One region of the Paenibacillus sp. NPDC056579 genome, then DNA from elsewhere that is predicted to be linked to it. Evidence: riboswitches for the same ligand, from Rfam matches in the RefSeq annotation. Region 1 holds a riboswitch; each other region holds the start of a gene.
The links. Region 1 has a riboswitch for cyclic di-AMP ahead of ACFQ88_RS27860 (hypothetical protein). Riboswitches for the same ligand answer to the same signal wherever they lie in the genome.
Positions count from the first base shown of each region.

Region 1 (4,161 bases):
GTGCCCAAAGGCTTAACAAGCAGTACCAGGATTACTATCACGACGGCAATTTGCAAGATGCCCATAGCTCAAAAAAGCCTCCTTAGGTTGCTCCTAAAATTTTTCAGGATAGATCAGCGCATACACAAGATATAGAAAGATAAACAAAGTAAAAATCGCAACGACTATCATTTTCGCTCACTCTCCGGTTCCTGAATCACTCTGCCGCACCAGGATAAAAAACCGCTGAACAGTGCGTAAGTGACGGCCAGCGTCAATACCATATACAGATCCAACATCGGTATCCCTCCAAAGCTTTCAATAGTAAGGTAAGGCATTCCCCGCATTCCGGTCTCAGCCTCCAGTTAAGGCTCTACTATTCCGGCCGCTGCGAGGCTAGCAAGAAAGATACATCGTGACTATTCGTATGAATCACAAAGCTGGCTCCAAGAGCTCTATAAATCAGCCTGGGATTGACGGAATGCGTAATGACGTAAATCGGCTCCGAGGTCCACATATGGCACACCCGGATATAGCGGCAGCACAAGTTCAGGCTGCTTTCGAACAAGTACACTTTACCTACGGGAAGCTCGGGCATCGCCCATGTTCTCTCCTCGGTAGTATCTACCAGAATAAAATGCTTTACTCCGATTTCCTCCAGCCTCGCTGCTTCCGACTTGCTGTTGACAAGTGCTGCGAAAGGAAGCTTCTGCAGCATTAATTTGCGGATGAAGGCTTCGCCTGTTTTGTTCGAGGCTGCAACCAGAATGAACTGCTGGCGTTGTTCCATACGACTCCTCCTACTTCGGTCAGAAAGAGAAGGCAACAAAAAAGAAGCCTGCAGGCTAGAGAAGAACTCTTCCCGTGGCTTCTTAAGGCACAGTGAATGAACCGTGTCTTATCGCACGACAATCGTTGCCTCTCTCGATACGCTTACGAGGTTAGCTGCCGGATTCGGGCGTGAGAGTCGCCCTACACGAGAGCATGCGCTAGCCTGCTCCTGTGATTCACCCCAATGGAAGCCCGATGGAAAAGTAGCTTTCGAGCTTCCGGTGGTTCCCCCGTTCCTTCCTATGAAGGACTCAGCGAAAAAGATGCAAAATATGGTTGGAAAACATCATGTTTGTACTTTCGGACAGAAAAAAGCCACAGAGGTCTAAGCCCTGTGGTCGCCGGTTCCGATCACAAGCTTCATCATCCTCTCTTCTTTGACAGCCCATATGCCTATTAAAAGGATAAGATAGCTGCCTTTCCAACGCTTACGAGGTTAGCTGCCGGATTCGGGCGGTGAGAGTCGCCCTACCCATGAGCATTTTGTGAAAAATTCTCATAGGATTCACCCCAGTGTCGACGTATCGGCAGCTCTCACACCGCCTTAACGCAACACGATTTTTGGTTCCCCCGCTTTCCTTGTGTCACAATATATAGGACAAAAGGAAACTCAGCGATTCGATAGTGGAAACTTTGTATGTCGATTCATGAGTTGAATCATACGCCGGACGCTTGTTACTGTAAAGAAACCCTGCATGCGAAATGGGGAACTTAAGGGGGATTCATGCGGCAAACAAGAATCAGATCTCGAAAATTCTCCATATAGCTTCGTTTATCTTGCGTTTTCTCCAAAAATGTGAGAATCAGCGAATAATGAAGCATTCGGAACGATATTCGCTGTCTTATCCCAATGATTTCGTTTTCATGTGCAATTCCCGTCAAAATATTGGAAATAATCGCCGGATTCCGGTTTTACATTACTTGGGTTTGGGAGTAAGATTCATTTCAACAACAGCATAATGCAAGCTTTAACGTTGAACTCCCGAATAGGGGAAGCGGGGGAACCAATCGAAGCCGCAGCAAGCAGCTTCAAGGGGTGAATCTTGGGACATTAGCTTCTATTGTTCCTGAGTAGGACACTCTCAAGTCCGAATCCGACAGCTAACCTCGTAAACGTGATTGAGAGAGAACCGCGACCGCAAGCTTATTTTACTGTGTAAAGAAGCCCGGAAGCAGAGTTTCTCTGCTCCTGAGGCTTTTTTGTGCTGTTCTATCCTAAAACTATAAGAGGAGATATGCCGTCATGATGAAATTATCGGATCCATTACCCCGTATGGGTGAACAAGAGGTATCTGAGTTCAAAATCGGCCATATGGAATTGTTTCGCTTTGATTGTAAATGGATTGAAAACCGGATTCAGACGGATTGCCGCGACTGTACATGCGGCTTGCTCAAGCTGTCCAGCGGCAGTGTATCCGGCTGGGCCGAATATATGGTTCCGGCATCAGAGAGGGCTACAGGCGACTTCGCCCGGTGGGCTTCCGTATTTACAATGCTGAAAGGCCTTACCATTCCTGAAGCATTACGCTACATCCAGAGCAGGAACGAGTCCTGGGGACCGATAAGAAGAGCTTTGGCGGAAACCGCCTTATCCGATCTCGCGGACCACTTGCACAATCCGTCGAGGCTGCACGAGCAGCAAGACCGGTCGCTGGAACGCGCCTTCTTGATTGAACGCTCGCAGGCTTATTTCGGATATTAAGGCTTGAGAAACCGGAGGAATCCGCCTCAATGAGCCTTCTGTTCGCAGCACTTTGCTTATCGGTGTTCATTGGGAAAGAATTGACTGGAGGTATATATGATAAAAGCAATTGTCACGGATGTACGACCGCATCAGCCGAAAAAATGCGCAGGCTGCGTTTGGGGAAGGTGGGACGGAATTAAGCAATATTGCTCCAGGGTCAACTGCATCAAGCGGATGAAAGCAGAGAAGAAGTAAGACGTGTCCATAAAATTCTGTTTTAATTTGGAAATTCCCTGTGATAAAATAGCGGTGTTTGCGGATGTTTCTATATATAGAAGCTCCGTAGAACCCGATTGCGAGGAAAGAAGGGCTCCGCCTTTCCGATCAGTCGGATTTATATTACGGGGGGCGTAGGGAAAGCCGATGAAATCTCGCTTGGTGCATGAAAATGAAACTACATTGTACACGGTTTGTGTAATCATCAGTATCTTAATTTATGTCAGTTTGATCGTATCCATTATAGGCATTGTGTACATCTTGATCGGATTGGCTGTCGCGCTTCTATTGCATGGGCTTATGGTTGCGGGGATCCGCAGCTCAGGAGTCAAATTAACGGAGCGGCAGTTTCCGATTGTTTATGAGAAAGTGCAGCAGCTAAGCAGCAGTATGGGTCTCAAAAACGCTCCGGACGTGTTCATCGTCCAGTCCGGCGGGATCTTAAACGCGTTTGCGACGCGGTTTTTCGGACGCAGCTTTGTCGTGCTTTATTCCGATATTTTCGAGCTGATCGAGCAGGGCAACGACGAGGAATTAACCTTCGTCATAGCCCATGAGCTGGCTCATCTGCAGCGCAAGCATGTGTCGAAGCAGATGCTGATTTTTCCCGCAATGTGGATCCCATTCCTGGGCAACGCCTATTCCAGAGCATGCGAGTATACGTGCGACCGTATTGCGACGGCTTACACAGGCAATGCGAATGCGGCCATTCGCGCATTGACGGTGCTCGCGGTCGGCAAGCAGCTGTTTAACCGGATCAACATCCCGGATTATTTGGAGGAAAGCCGCCGGGAGCGAGGGTTTTTCATCGCATGGTACGAGCTGCTGTCGACGCATCCTCCGCTTCCGAAGCGGATTACGGAAATATGGCAGTTCCATGCCCATCCTCAGCTGTTTGGATACGAGACCAGCCGCTTTGAGGCGATGGAACCGCCTTCTTCCATAACCTTGTAAAGGGATTCGTCTCCGGCATAAAACACCTCCTTTTGTCTCATAGTAAGCAGGAAGGTTATGAAGACATGAGGAGGTACACGACCATGGCGAAATATGACTCCAGCCTGCAATCGCAAAACCCGATTTCCCAGGCGCAAAATTCCGTCAATACGGCTCACAACGCGGTGACGCAAGCGCAAAGCCATCCGAGCGAGCAGCTGATTGAGCAAGCCGAAACGGCCGTAGAACGTGCAGAGCGTGCGATCGAACAGGCCAGCTTCAGCCATAACCAGAAGGCAGTGGACGAAGCAAGGGCTGATCTGGCGGAGGACCAGGCAGCTTTGCAAAGCTTGACTCCTATGGAGAGCCCGGAAGAAACCGAAACGTATTGAGCGGCGGTTGAAATCAATAAGGGGTTTCCCCATATAGCTGCAGCATGAGACCTGTAAGGCCGGTGT
Region 1 covers NZ_JBHTVD010000008.1:238,617-242,777, forward strand. Annotated here, with positions in the region: gene kdpA (potassium-transporting ATPase subunit KdpA) at 1-65, opposite strand, end outside; gene ACFQ88_RS27850 (potassium-transporting ATPase subunit F) at 94-171, opposite strand; gene ACFQ88_RS27855 (hypothetical protein) at 356-769, opposite strand; cyclic di-AMP (ydaO/yuaA leader) riboswitch at 894-1,077, opposite strand; cyclic di-AMP (ydaO/yuaA leader) riboswitch at 1,221-1,436, opposite strand; cyclic di-AMP (ydaO/yuaA leader) riboswitch at 1,773-1,941, shown strand; gene ACFQ88_RS27860 (hypothetical protein) at 2,054-2,512, shown strand; gene ACFQ88_RS27865 (M48 family metallopeptidase) at 2,918-3,724, shown strand; gene ACFQ88_RS27870 (hypothetical protein) at 3,808-4,095, shown strand.

Region 2 (4,161 bases), on a different contig from region 1:
TTAGTGGGGAAATTTTGCACTTTATCCGTTCAATTCGGGGGAGACGATGCGCCGGCCGGGGCCGATCGTCCGGTGCAGCCATGCAACAGCCCAGCCGATAAGGGCGGGCAGTACGATGTAAAACAGGCCTACTGCCGTTATTGCCGTGCTGCCCAAATCGAGCAGCGACAATCCCATCAAGATGCTGTCCATAGCCGCATGGGCGAGCATGACGGTCAGGAAGCCGTATTTCAAGAAGGCGTAGCCGAAGATGATCCCAATAATCGTTACCTCGATAAAGCGTGTGTAAACGGGATAAATCGGGTACTGGGTATGGCTCAGCGCCCAGATCATGCTCGGGAGCAGCACCGCGGCGAACCGGTTGCGCGTCAGCTTCATGAAGAAGGCGATGCCGAACAGCCGGTATACAGCTTCCTCGGAAATCGCGGCAGCCCATGCCATCAGCGGGAAAAAGGCGGGCGCTGCCATGTTGAGCACCGAGTCGGACGGGTCATTGACCGCCCATACGTCGAAGTATTCTCCTGCAACAAAGAACAGGCTTTGCTGGATTCCGAGGATGAACAAGCATAGCAGGTAGCCTCTGCTCGTTGCGACAGCCATTTGATGGCCGAACGTGGCGTCCTTCCACACGGGCCATGTCACCCAACCTAACCGCTGCCACATGTAGCGGCCGGACAAGAAGGAAAAGTAGACGCTAACAGCCATCAACGCGATGAACACATTAAGGAACCACAGGTTGAACATCGCTTCCCATTGGGAAGGGCCTTCGGAATGCATCGTCCGGAAGGCAGGCACCATATTGAAGTTATTGCCGATATAAATGGCCAAGAATACAAAGGTCATAAACAGTCCGCGTCGGAACGTGATTTCTTTGCGGTATCGGATCACGATAATGAAGGCGGCTACAGCCATAATCAAGGAAACGCCCATACTGATGCGGGTCATGAAGGAAGCATTGTCATTTTGCTTCTCCTGCCACTCTGCGAAGGAAGCTGGGATGCTGAACGCGGGATGGAAGGAGACGACTTTGCCGCCGGCTACGGCGAGCTGCAATTGCAGAGTGGATTCTCCAATCTTCTTGTCGATGCTTTCATAGATGATTTCTGCGCCCCAAACTCCCTCGCTCCGACGGTCTTGAGGCGTTTGCTCTAGCCGGGTAAACTCGCCGATCGAGTAGCCTTGTTCTTTGATCGTCTGCTCGATCAAAGCCCGGGTATCGGCCGAGCCCGAAGCGACGGTCTGCTGCTTGGCCGACGGGGAGGTGTAGGCGTTCCATCCGAGAATATGCAAATTGGTGAAATTGACGTCAATGTAGTAGGTGGTTCGAGATGCGGGGTCATTGATCTCAACCTCGAAATAATCGATCGGATAGTCGGCAAACCGTTTCAAATAGTCGTCCAGCAGCTGCTCCTTTTGCAAATAGCCGCTTCGTTCCGTATGGGATTGAAACAGGGTGCTTGTACGATAATCGGGCGATAAGGAGAAGCGCTCCCGGACAAATCGAACGGCCGCCTCTGCCGCGGCCTGCTTCGTTACGGAGGGCTGCTGAGAGCCCAGATCGGGTTCATTCCTTGCATGCTGCAGCCATAGGGACCCCAGAGCTACCGATACGTATAACAAAATACCTATAAGGGCCAGCTTCAACAGGGAGGATTCGAAATAACGTTTCAGCATGGAATAACTCCTTGGATTGGAATGGATGCCGCTTAACAAAGGATACGGATATCAAGTTTATACATTGTATTCCATAAACTTAGCATACATGCCCACCGAAAATCCAATGATTAGAAGCGTTAGGACGGGCAAAACGGTGAAAAGCAGAGCGATAATAGGGTCCGCAGTAAATCCGCCAATGTTATATTCGAATAATTCGTCAATTTCGAGCAAAAGTGACTTTGTGCTTCCCGGGAAAGAGGATTATAATTCTTATCAATTGAATAAAGCCGAATTTCTTATTGAAAACGGGGGAACCATGTGTAGTAAGGGGTGAATTCGTTTCCACTTCAGTAGTGGTACGATAGGATACCTGTACATCCGAATCCGACAGCTAACCTCGTAGGCTTATGACAGGAACCTGTAGACATTGGGTTTCCCGTGTCTTTTTTTGTTGTCTGAAAATCATGATGAGGTGAAAGATGAAAGCAACAGCAAGGAAATTTGAGCTAACCCCGCCGCAAATACTGGTCATCGGCTTTGCAGCGATTATTCTGATCGGGGCTACGCTGCTATCCCTGCCTATAGCTTCGGCTACGGGACGGCCGCTGCCTTTTCTGGATGCATTGTTCACGGCGACCTCAGCTACTTGCGTAACCGGACTGGTCGTAGTCGATACCGGCACTTTTTTTACGAAATTCGGGCAGATCGTCATTATCGTGTTGATTCAAGTCGGCGGTCTTGGCTTCATGACCATGGCGACGCTGTTTGCTTTTGCGCTGAAAAAAAGGATTTCGCTTAAAGAGAGGCTGATCCTTCAGGAAGCGATGAACCAAGGGAGCATGGAAGGCATTGTCCGCCTGATCCGCAAAGTGATCCAATATTCTCTTACCATAGAATTGGTTGCGGCGATTTTGTTCTCCATTCGCTGGTCATTCGATTTGGGACCGGCCAAAGGGATCTATTTCGGGATATGGCACGCGATTTCGTTTTTCAACAACGCAGGGTTCGATCTGTTCGGGTCGGTCTCCGGGCCGTTCAGCAGCTTGACCTCGTATGTGGACGATCCGCTGGTCAATGTCGTATCCATGGGATTGATTATTTTGGGCGGCATCGGCTTCGTGGTGATGTCGGATGTTATGGACTACAAACGGCATAAACGGCTGTCGCTGCATTCCAAAGTGGTGCTTAGCGCGACCGGTGCGCTTATATTGGTGGGTGCTCTAGTTATTTTCATCTTTGAGTTCACCAATCCGAAAACGTTGGGACCGTTGACTTGGAGCGGCAAAGTTTTGGGTTCGTTCTTCCAATCGGTAACACCGAGAACGGCGGGAGCCAATACGCTCGATTTGGCGGGCTTGCGGCAGGCCAGCCAATTTTTCATCATCATTCTGATGTTTATCGGGGCGTCACCTGGATCGACGGGAGGCGGGATCAAGACTACCACCTTCACAACGCTGATCGGTGCCATCATAGCGATGATACGGGGCAAGGAGGATATTGTCCTGTTCCATTACCGGCTGGGTAAAGACCGGATATTGAAAGCCATTACGCTGACGATGATCGCATTATTCCTCGTTATTGCTGTGGCGATGATTTTGTCTACAACGGAGGATCATCCGTTCCTAATGATCTTGTTCGAGGTGACGTCCGCTTTCGGAACCGTCGGCTTGACCATGGGCTTGACGACCGATCTGAGCGTGGTCGGGAAAATATTGATTGCACTTATGATGTTTGTCGGCCGTCTGGGACCGTTGACGTTGGCTTACGCGTTGGGACCTAAGGCGGAGAAGGAGCTATACAGATACCCGGAAGGGAAAATCACCATTGGATAGGGGAACCGTAAATGAAACGTAGTCAGTACGCAGTTATCGGGTTGGGGAGATTCGGATCCAGTCTGGCGCAGGAATTGATCAATCTGGGTTATGAGGTTTTGGGAATCGATAAGGATGAAGAAGCGGTCGAGGAAATGAGCAATATTTTGACGCACGTCGTCGTTGCCGATTCTACCGATGAAGAGGTGCTTCGGGCGTTGGGCATCCGCAATTTCGACTGTGCCATCGTCTCCATCGGAGACGACATTCAATCGAGCATTTTGACTGCTATTTTACTGAAGGATATCGGCGTGAAAATGGTGGTCACCAAGGCGCTGTCCGAGCTTCACGGCAAGGTGCTGAACAAGATCGGGGTCGACCGGGTGATTTATCCGGAGCGGGATATGGGCATCCGTGTCGCTCACCAGCTTGTGTCGCCCAATTTGCTCGATTACATCGAGCTGTCGAAGGACTACACGATCGCCGAGCTTGTCGTGCCAAGGCGTCTCGCAGGCCGCTCCTTGAGAGAGCTTGACCCTCGCGCCAAGTACGGATGCAGTGTCGTGGCGATCAACAAGCAGCACGGCGTAATCATTGCGCCGACGGCGAGCGATACGTTAGAGGAAAAGGATGTTATGGTTATTATCGGAACGAACGATCAAATCGAGCTGTTCCAAAATGAAGTTATCGGACG
Region 2 covers NZ_JBHTVD010000015.1:36,352-40,512, reverse strand. Annotated here, with positions in the region: gene ACFQ88_RS35130 (CPBP family intramembrane glutamic endopeptidase) at 22-1,674, opposite strand; cyclic di-AMP (ydaO/yuaA leader) riboswitch at 1,932-2,077, shown strand; gene ACFQ88_RS35125 (TrkH family potassium uptake protein) at 2,136-3,488, shown strand; gene ACFQ88_RS35120 (potassium channel family protein) at 3,500-4,161, shown strand, end outside.
Region 2: linked by a shared signal. The riboswitch ahead of ACFQ88_RS35125 (TrkH family potassium uptake protein) and the one ahead of ACFQ88_RS27860 (hypothetical protein) in region 1 are both predicted to bind cyclic di-AMP.

Region 3 (4,161 bases), on a different contig from region 1:
CAGCGAGGTAGCCAAAATTATGCCACCTTTGATCATCGATAAGTACTCGTTGCAGCGAGGTTTAGGCATTCTTGGCGATAGCATGGAAGAAGTAGCCGAGTACTACCGAAAAGAGCGAATAAAACTCATATAACGGCAGAACAAGGAGGATTCTCGATATGATCGTAAGGCATTTGGATGAGGTATTAGGTACGGAGCATGATGTGGATACGGCCACTTGGTTCAGCCGGCGTCTGCTGTTGCGTAAGGACGGAGTCGGGTTCTCGCTTCACGATACGACGATGAAGGCTGGAACCGAAACGGATATGTGGTACAAAAATCACATTGAAGCGGTTTACTGCATTGAGGGTGAAGGTGAAATCGATGTTCTGGATGAGAATAAGACCTATCCCGTAACACCAGGCACGTTGTACGTCTTGAATGGCCACGAGAAGCACAGACTGCGAAGCAAGACGGACCTGAGAGTCGTTTGTGTCTTCAATCCCCCTTGCACAGGCAAGGAGGTTCACGATGAGAGCGGAGCTTATCCTCTCGGAGAGCCCGATGCCTATCCGTCGCGAATTCATTCGGAACCGCAAATCCTCGATCGTGTGGATCCGGTGGTGTATAATCACATAATCAATCAACAAGTTATTAATGCATTGCAGCTTTCCGGTTATGAGCAGGACGGATATTTGTTTTTGGAAGAGTTTTTTACTCAAGAAGAAGTTGCCGCCATGCGTGAAGAACTGAAGAAGATTTGGCAGGAAGCGGGCAGTGACAACAACAAACCGGAGGTCATCCGTGAACCCGATAGCGAGGAGGTTCGCTCCGTGTTTGCCGTTCATCGGGATAGCGGGGTATTTCATCAGCTTGCAGTGCACGAAAGGCTTCTTGCGGTCGTTAAGCAAATCCTTGGCAGCGACGTTTATGTTCATCAATCGCGCATTAATTTTAAGCCGGGATTTACAGGAAAAGAGTTTTACTGGCATTCCGATTTTGAAACATGGCACGTAGAGGACGGAATGCCGCGAATGCGGGCGCTAAGCTGCTCTATTGCACTAGAGGACAATTATTTCTTCAACGGTCCGCTCATGGTCATACCGGGATCCCATCGCCACTTCATAGCCTGCACCGGCCAGACTCCCGACGATCACTACAAACAGTCTCTAAGGAAGCAGCAGTATGGCGTGCCTGATCATGACAGCATGCGTTGGTTGACCGAGAAAGGCGGTATTGTCGCTCCTGTCGGCAAAGCAGGCTCCGTGCTGCTGTTCGACTGCAATCTGATGCACGGATCCAGCTCGAACATTTCTCCGATGCCCCGAAGTAATATCTTTCTTGTCTTTAATAGTGTTGAGAATAAGCTGGTAGAGCCCTTCTCCGGCATGAAGCCGCGACCAGGGTTTATCGCATCGCGTGAGGCATGAATTGAAAATCTGATAGTATAGAATTAATAAATTCGAAATAAAATAATATACGAATAGTAGTTCTACTGCTGAGTTCCGATTAACGGAAGCGGGGGAACCATGAAGGACGGGCATGAATCTCGATGCCCGTCTCTTGGGGTGAATCCTTCAAATGCCGGCATGGCCGCATGGAAGGTAGGGCGACTCTCACGTCCGAATCCGACAGCTAACCTCGTAAGCGTCAAACTGGTGAGGCAGCAAACCTTTATAAGCAAGCAGCTATATAGAAATACTCTACAATGCTTATTTTGTTGCCTCCGGAGGGGGGGAACAAATGAACGGATTAAGGTATTTTCTGGGGGAGTGCGTATTGGTATCCGCCCCGAATGAAGCAGGCAAACAGTTTATTAACGAACTGAGGGAGCGAGGAGTCGGTTACTACGCAATAGTTAACAGCCATTCTGGAAAGAAGCGAATGGAAGCAATAGGGGTCAAAAAGATTATATCCGTCGATACATCGGATGGGAACAAGTGGGACGATGCTCCTCATCTTCCGATACGGAAAGTATTTTTATTCGAGGATAGCTTCACCCTGACATGCCGCCTTATTCAATTGTGCAGCAATTGGCGGTTAGAAAGCATTTATGTCATAACAAGACGTAAATATAATAAACAAACTTATAGAGCACTCGGTGCGACACATATCTTTTTTATAAACAAATGCGATGTATCCTTCCTGGTAAATGATATAGATTAGAGATGGTTACAGCAAATAAGCAGCAAACGGCACTGATGAAGTTACTTCATCAGTGTTTATTTATATCGAAAACGATTCTAAGTTATTGTTTTGATTTTCAATGCTTAGCGCTCTATTCAATTCACGGTGGAGGAATGGTACTGGGCAGTCCGGTTCACTTATATAACTATTGGCAGCATTGATTTGTTCATAGATGAAGCTTTAATATTTGCAATACAACTTGCCTAAGTTCGATTGTTCAGGAATAATGAAATTCCTGCAGGAGACATGACAATACCTAATAATACTTTTTTCCCAGTACTTCTGGGCTATTTTTTTTGTTTATAAATAGGTACGTATGTTCTTATATTTGGAGTATTCATGTAAATTGGCCCTCAGAGGATATCCGGGGGCTGTTGTTTTGTTTGTCTAGATGTTGGTACAAACGCCTAAAAAATAGGTCTTTGACTCAGTAACAAACGCGGAGCTTCGCCCATAAGTTGGAATCATGTCGATATCAAAAAAAGTTACTGGAGGTTTTATCAAATGACTAATTTTCAAAATGAGCTTCAGCAGTTGGATGTTTCGCAGTTCCAGGCAACGGAAATGACACCTTGGGATCAGCAAGCTCAGTATTATGCCGGACAGTATCCTAATGGCCAAGTGCCTGTAGATCCTTCTCGCCTTTGTGTCGGATTTTGCGCTGGAGTCTGTGCTGGTTTTTGCGCAGGATTTTGCGGAGTTTTTTGTGCCGGAGTTTGTGGTGGATTTTGCGGCGGGTTCTGCGGAGGCGTTCGCTGCGGGGGCTTCTGTGGCGGCTTTCGTTGTCATAACTGCGCAGGATTTTGTGGCGGCCACCGCTGCCGCTAAGGCTGACACTTTCGTCTCTCATATGATTGAAGTAAACCGATCGCCTCTGCACAGTGCTGTGCAGGGGCGATTTTCTATATCGTAGGTGATGTATGACATGAGGGACAAATAGAAGTACATATAATGTAGAACGAAGATTGAAAATTGTAGAAAAGCGTTTATAGTTAGGAGGGCTGAGATGACAAAATTGACCTCGTCTACGCGCCTTCAGGTAAAGGCGGATACATTTTTTTTGCCGGATCAGAATGACGGCGTCTATTTCCGAAACAACGTTGGCACGTTCCAAATGAAAGGTGAGATGATTGACCGATGGCTTGAAAAGCTCATCCCCATGTTCAACGGGGAGCACACAATGGAGGAATTGACGGACGGGCTATCCGGGCCTTACAGGGACCGAGTGTACGAAATCGCGGAAGTGCTGAGGGAAAAAGGCTTTGCGCGCGATGTGAGCCAGGATTGCCCGCACGTTCTCTCGGAGCAAACGGTCCGCAGGTATGCAGGGCAAATCGCTTTTCTCGACAGCTTCGGCGATTCCGGCGCTTACCGGTTTCAGTGCTACCGGCAGGCTGAAGTGCTCGCGGTCGGCTCCGGCCAGATCTTTTCCGCGCTTGTGTCGTCGCTGCTTGAGTCGGGCCTTACTCGGTTTCGAATGCTGATTACGGATTCGCTGCCGACGGATCGGCATCGGCTGACGGCTTTGGCGGAGCACGCCCGCTTGACGGATCCCGAGGTGGTGATCGAGGAAGCTGTACTGTCGAACAAGAATGCCGACGGTTGGAGGGAAGCCGTGCGCCCGTACCAAGCGGTCCTCTATGTGTCTGAGCAGGGTGATTGCGAGGAGCTGCAGCTTCTTCATAAGGCATGCCAAGCGGAACGCAAAACGCTGCTTCCTGCCGTGAGACTGCATCAGGCCGGCATCGCGGGCCCTATCCTGCAGCCGGAGAGCACGGTCAGTTGGGAATCGGCGTGGAGGCGCATCCACAAGTCTCAAGTGTTCAAAGATCCGGAGAGGTTTGCCTTCTCCTCAACGGCGGGGGCGCTGCTCGCGAATGTGATTGTTTTCGAGCTGTTAAAGACTCTGACGGGAGCTGCCGAGCCGGAGCAGAGAAACTCACTGTATCTGCTTGATTTGGAGACATTGGAAGGAAGCTGGCACCCATTACAGCC
Region 3 covers NZ_JBHTVD010000004.1:628,264-632,424, forward strand. Annotated here, with positions in the region: gene ectB (diaminobutyrate--2-oxoglutarate transaminase) at 1-133, shown strand, start outside; partial or broken gene ACFQ88_RS19600 (ectoine synthase) at 159-539, shown strand; gene thpD (ectoine hydroxylase) at 561-1,409, shown strand; cyclic di-AMP (ydaO/yuaA leader) riboswitch at 1,466-1,644, shown strand; gene ACFQ88_RS19610 (hypothetical protein) at 1,723-2,145, shown strand; gene ACFQ88_RS19615 (putative thiazole-containing bacteriocin maturation protein) at 3,173-4,161, shown strand, end outside.
Region 3: linked by a shared signal. The riboswitch ahead of ACFQ88_RS19610 (hypothetical protein) and the one ahead of ACFQ88_RS27860 (hypothetical protein) in region 1 are both predicted to bind cyclic di-AMP.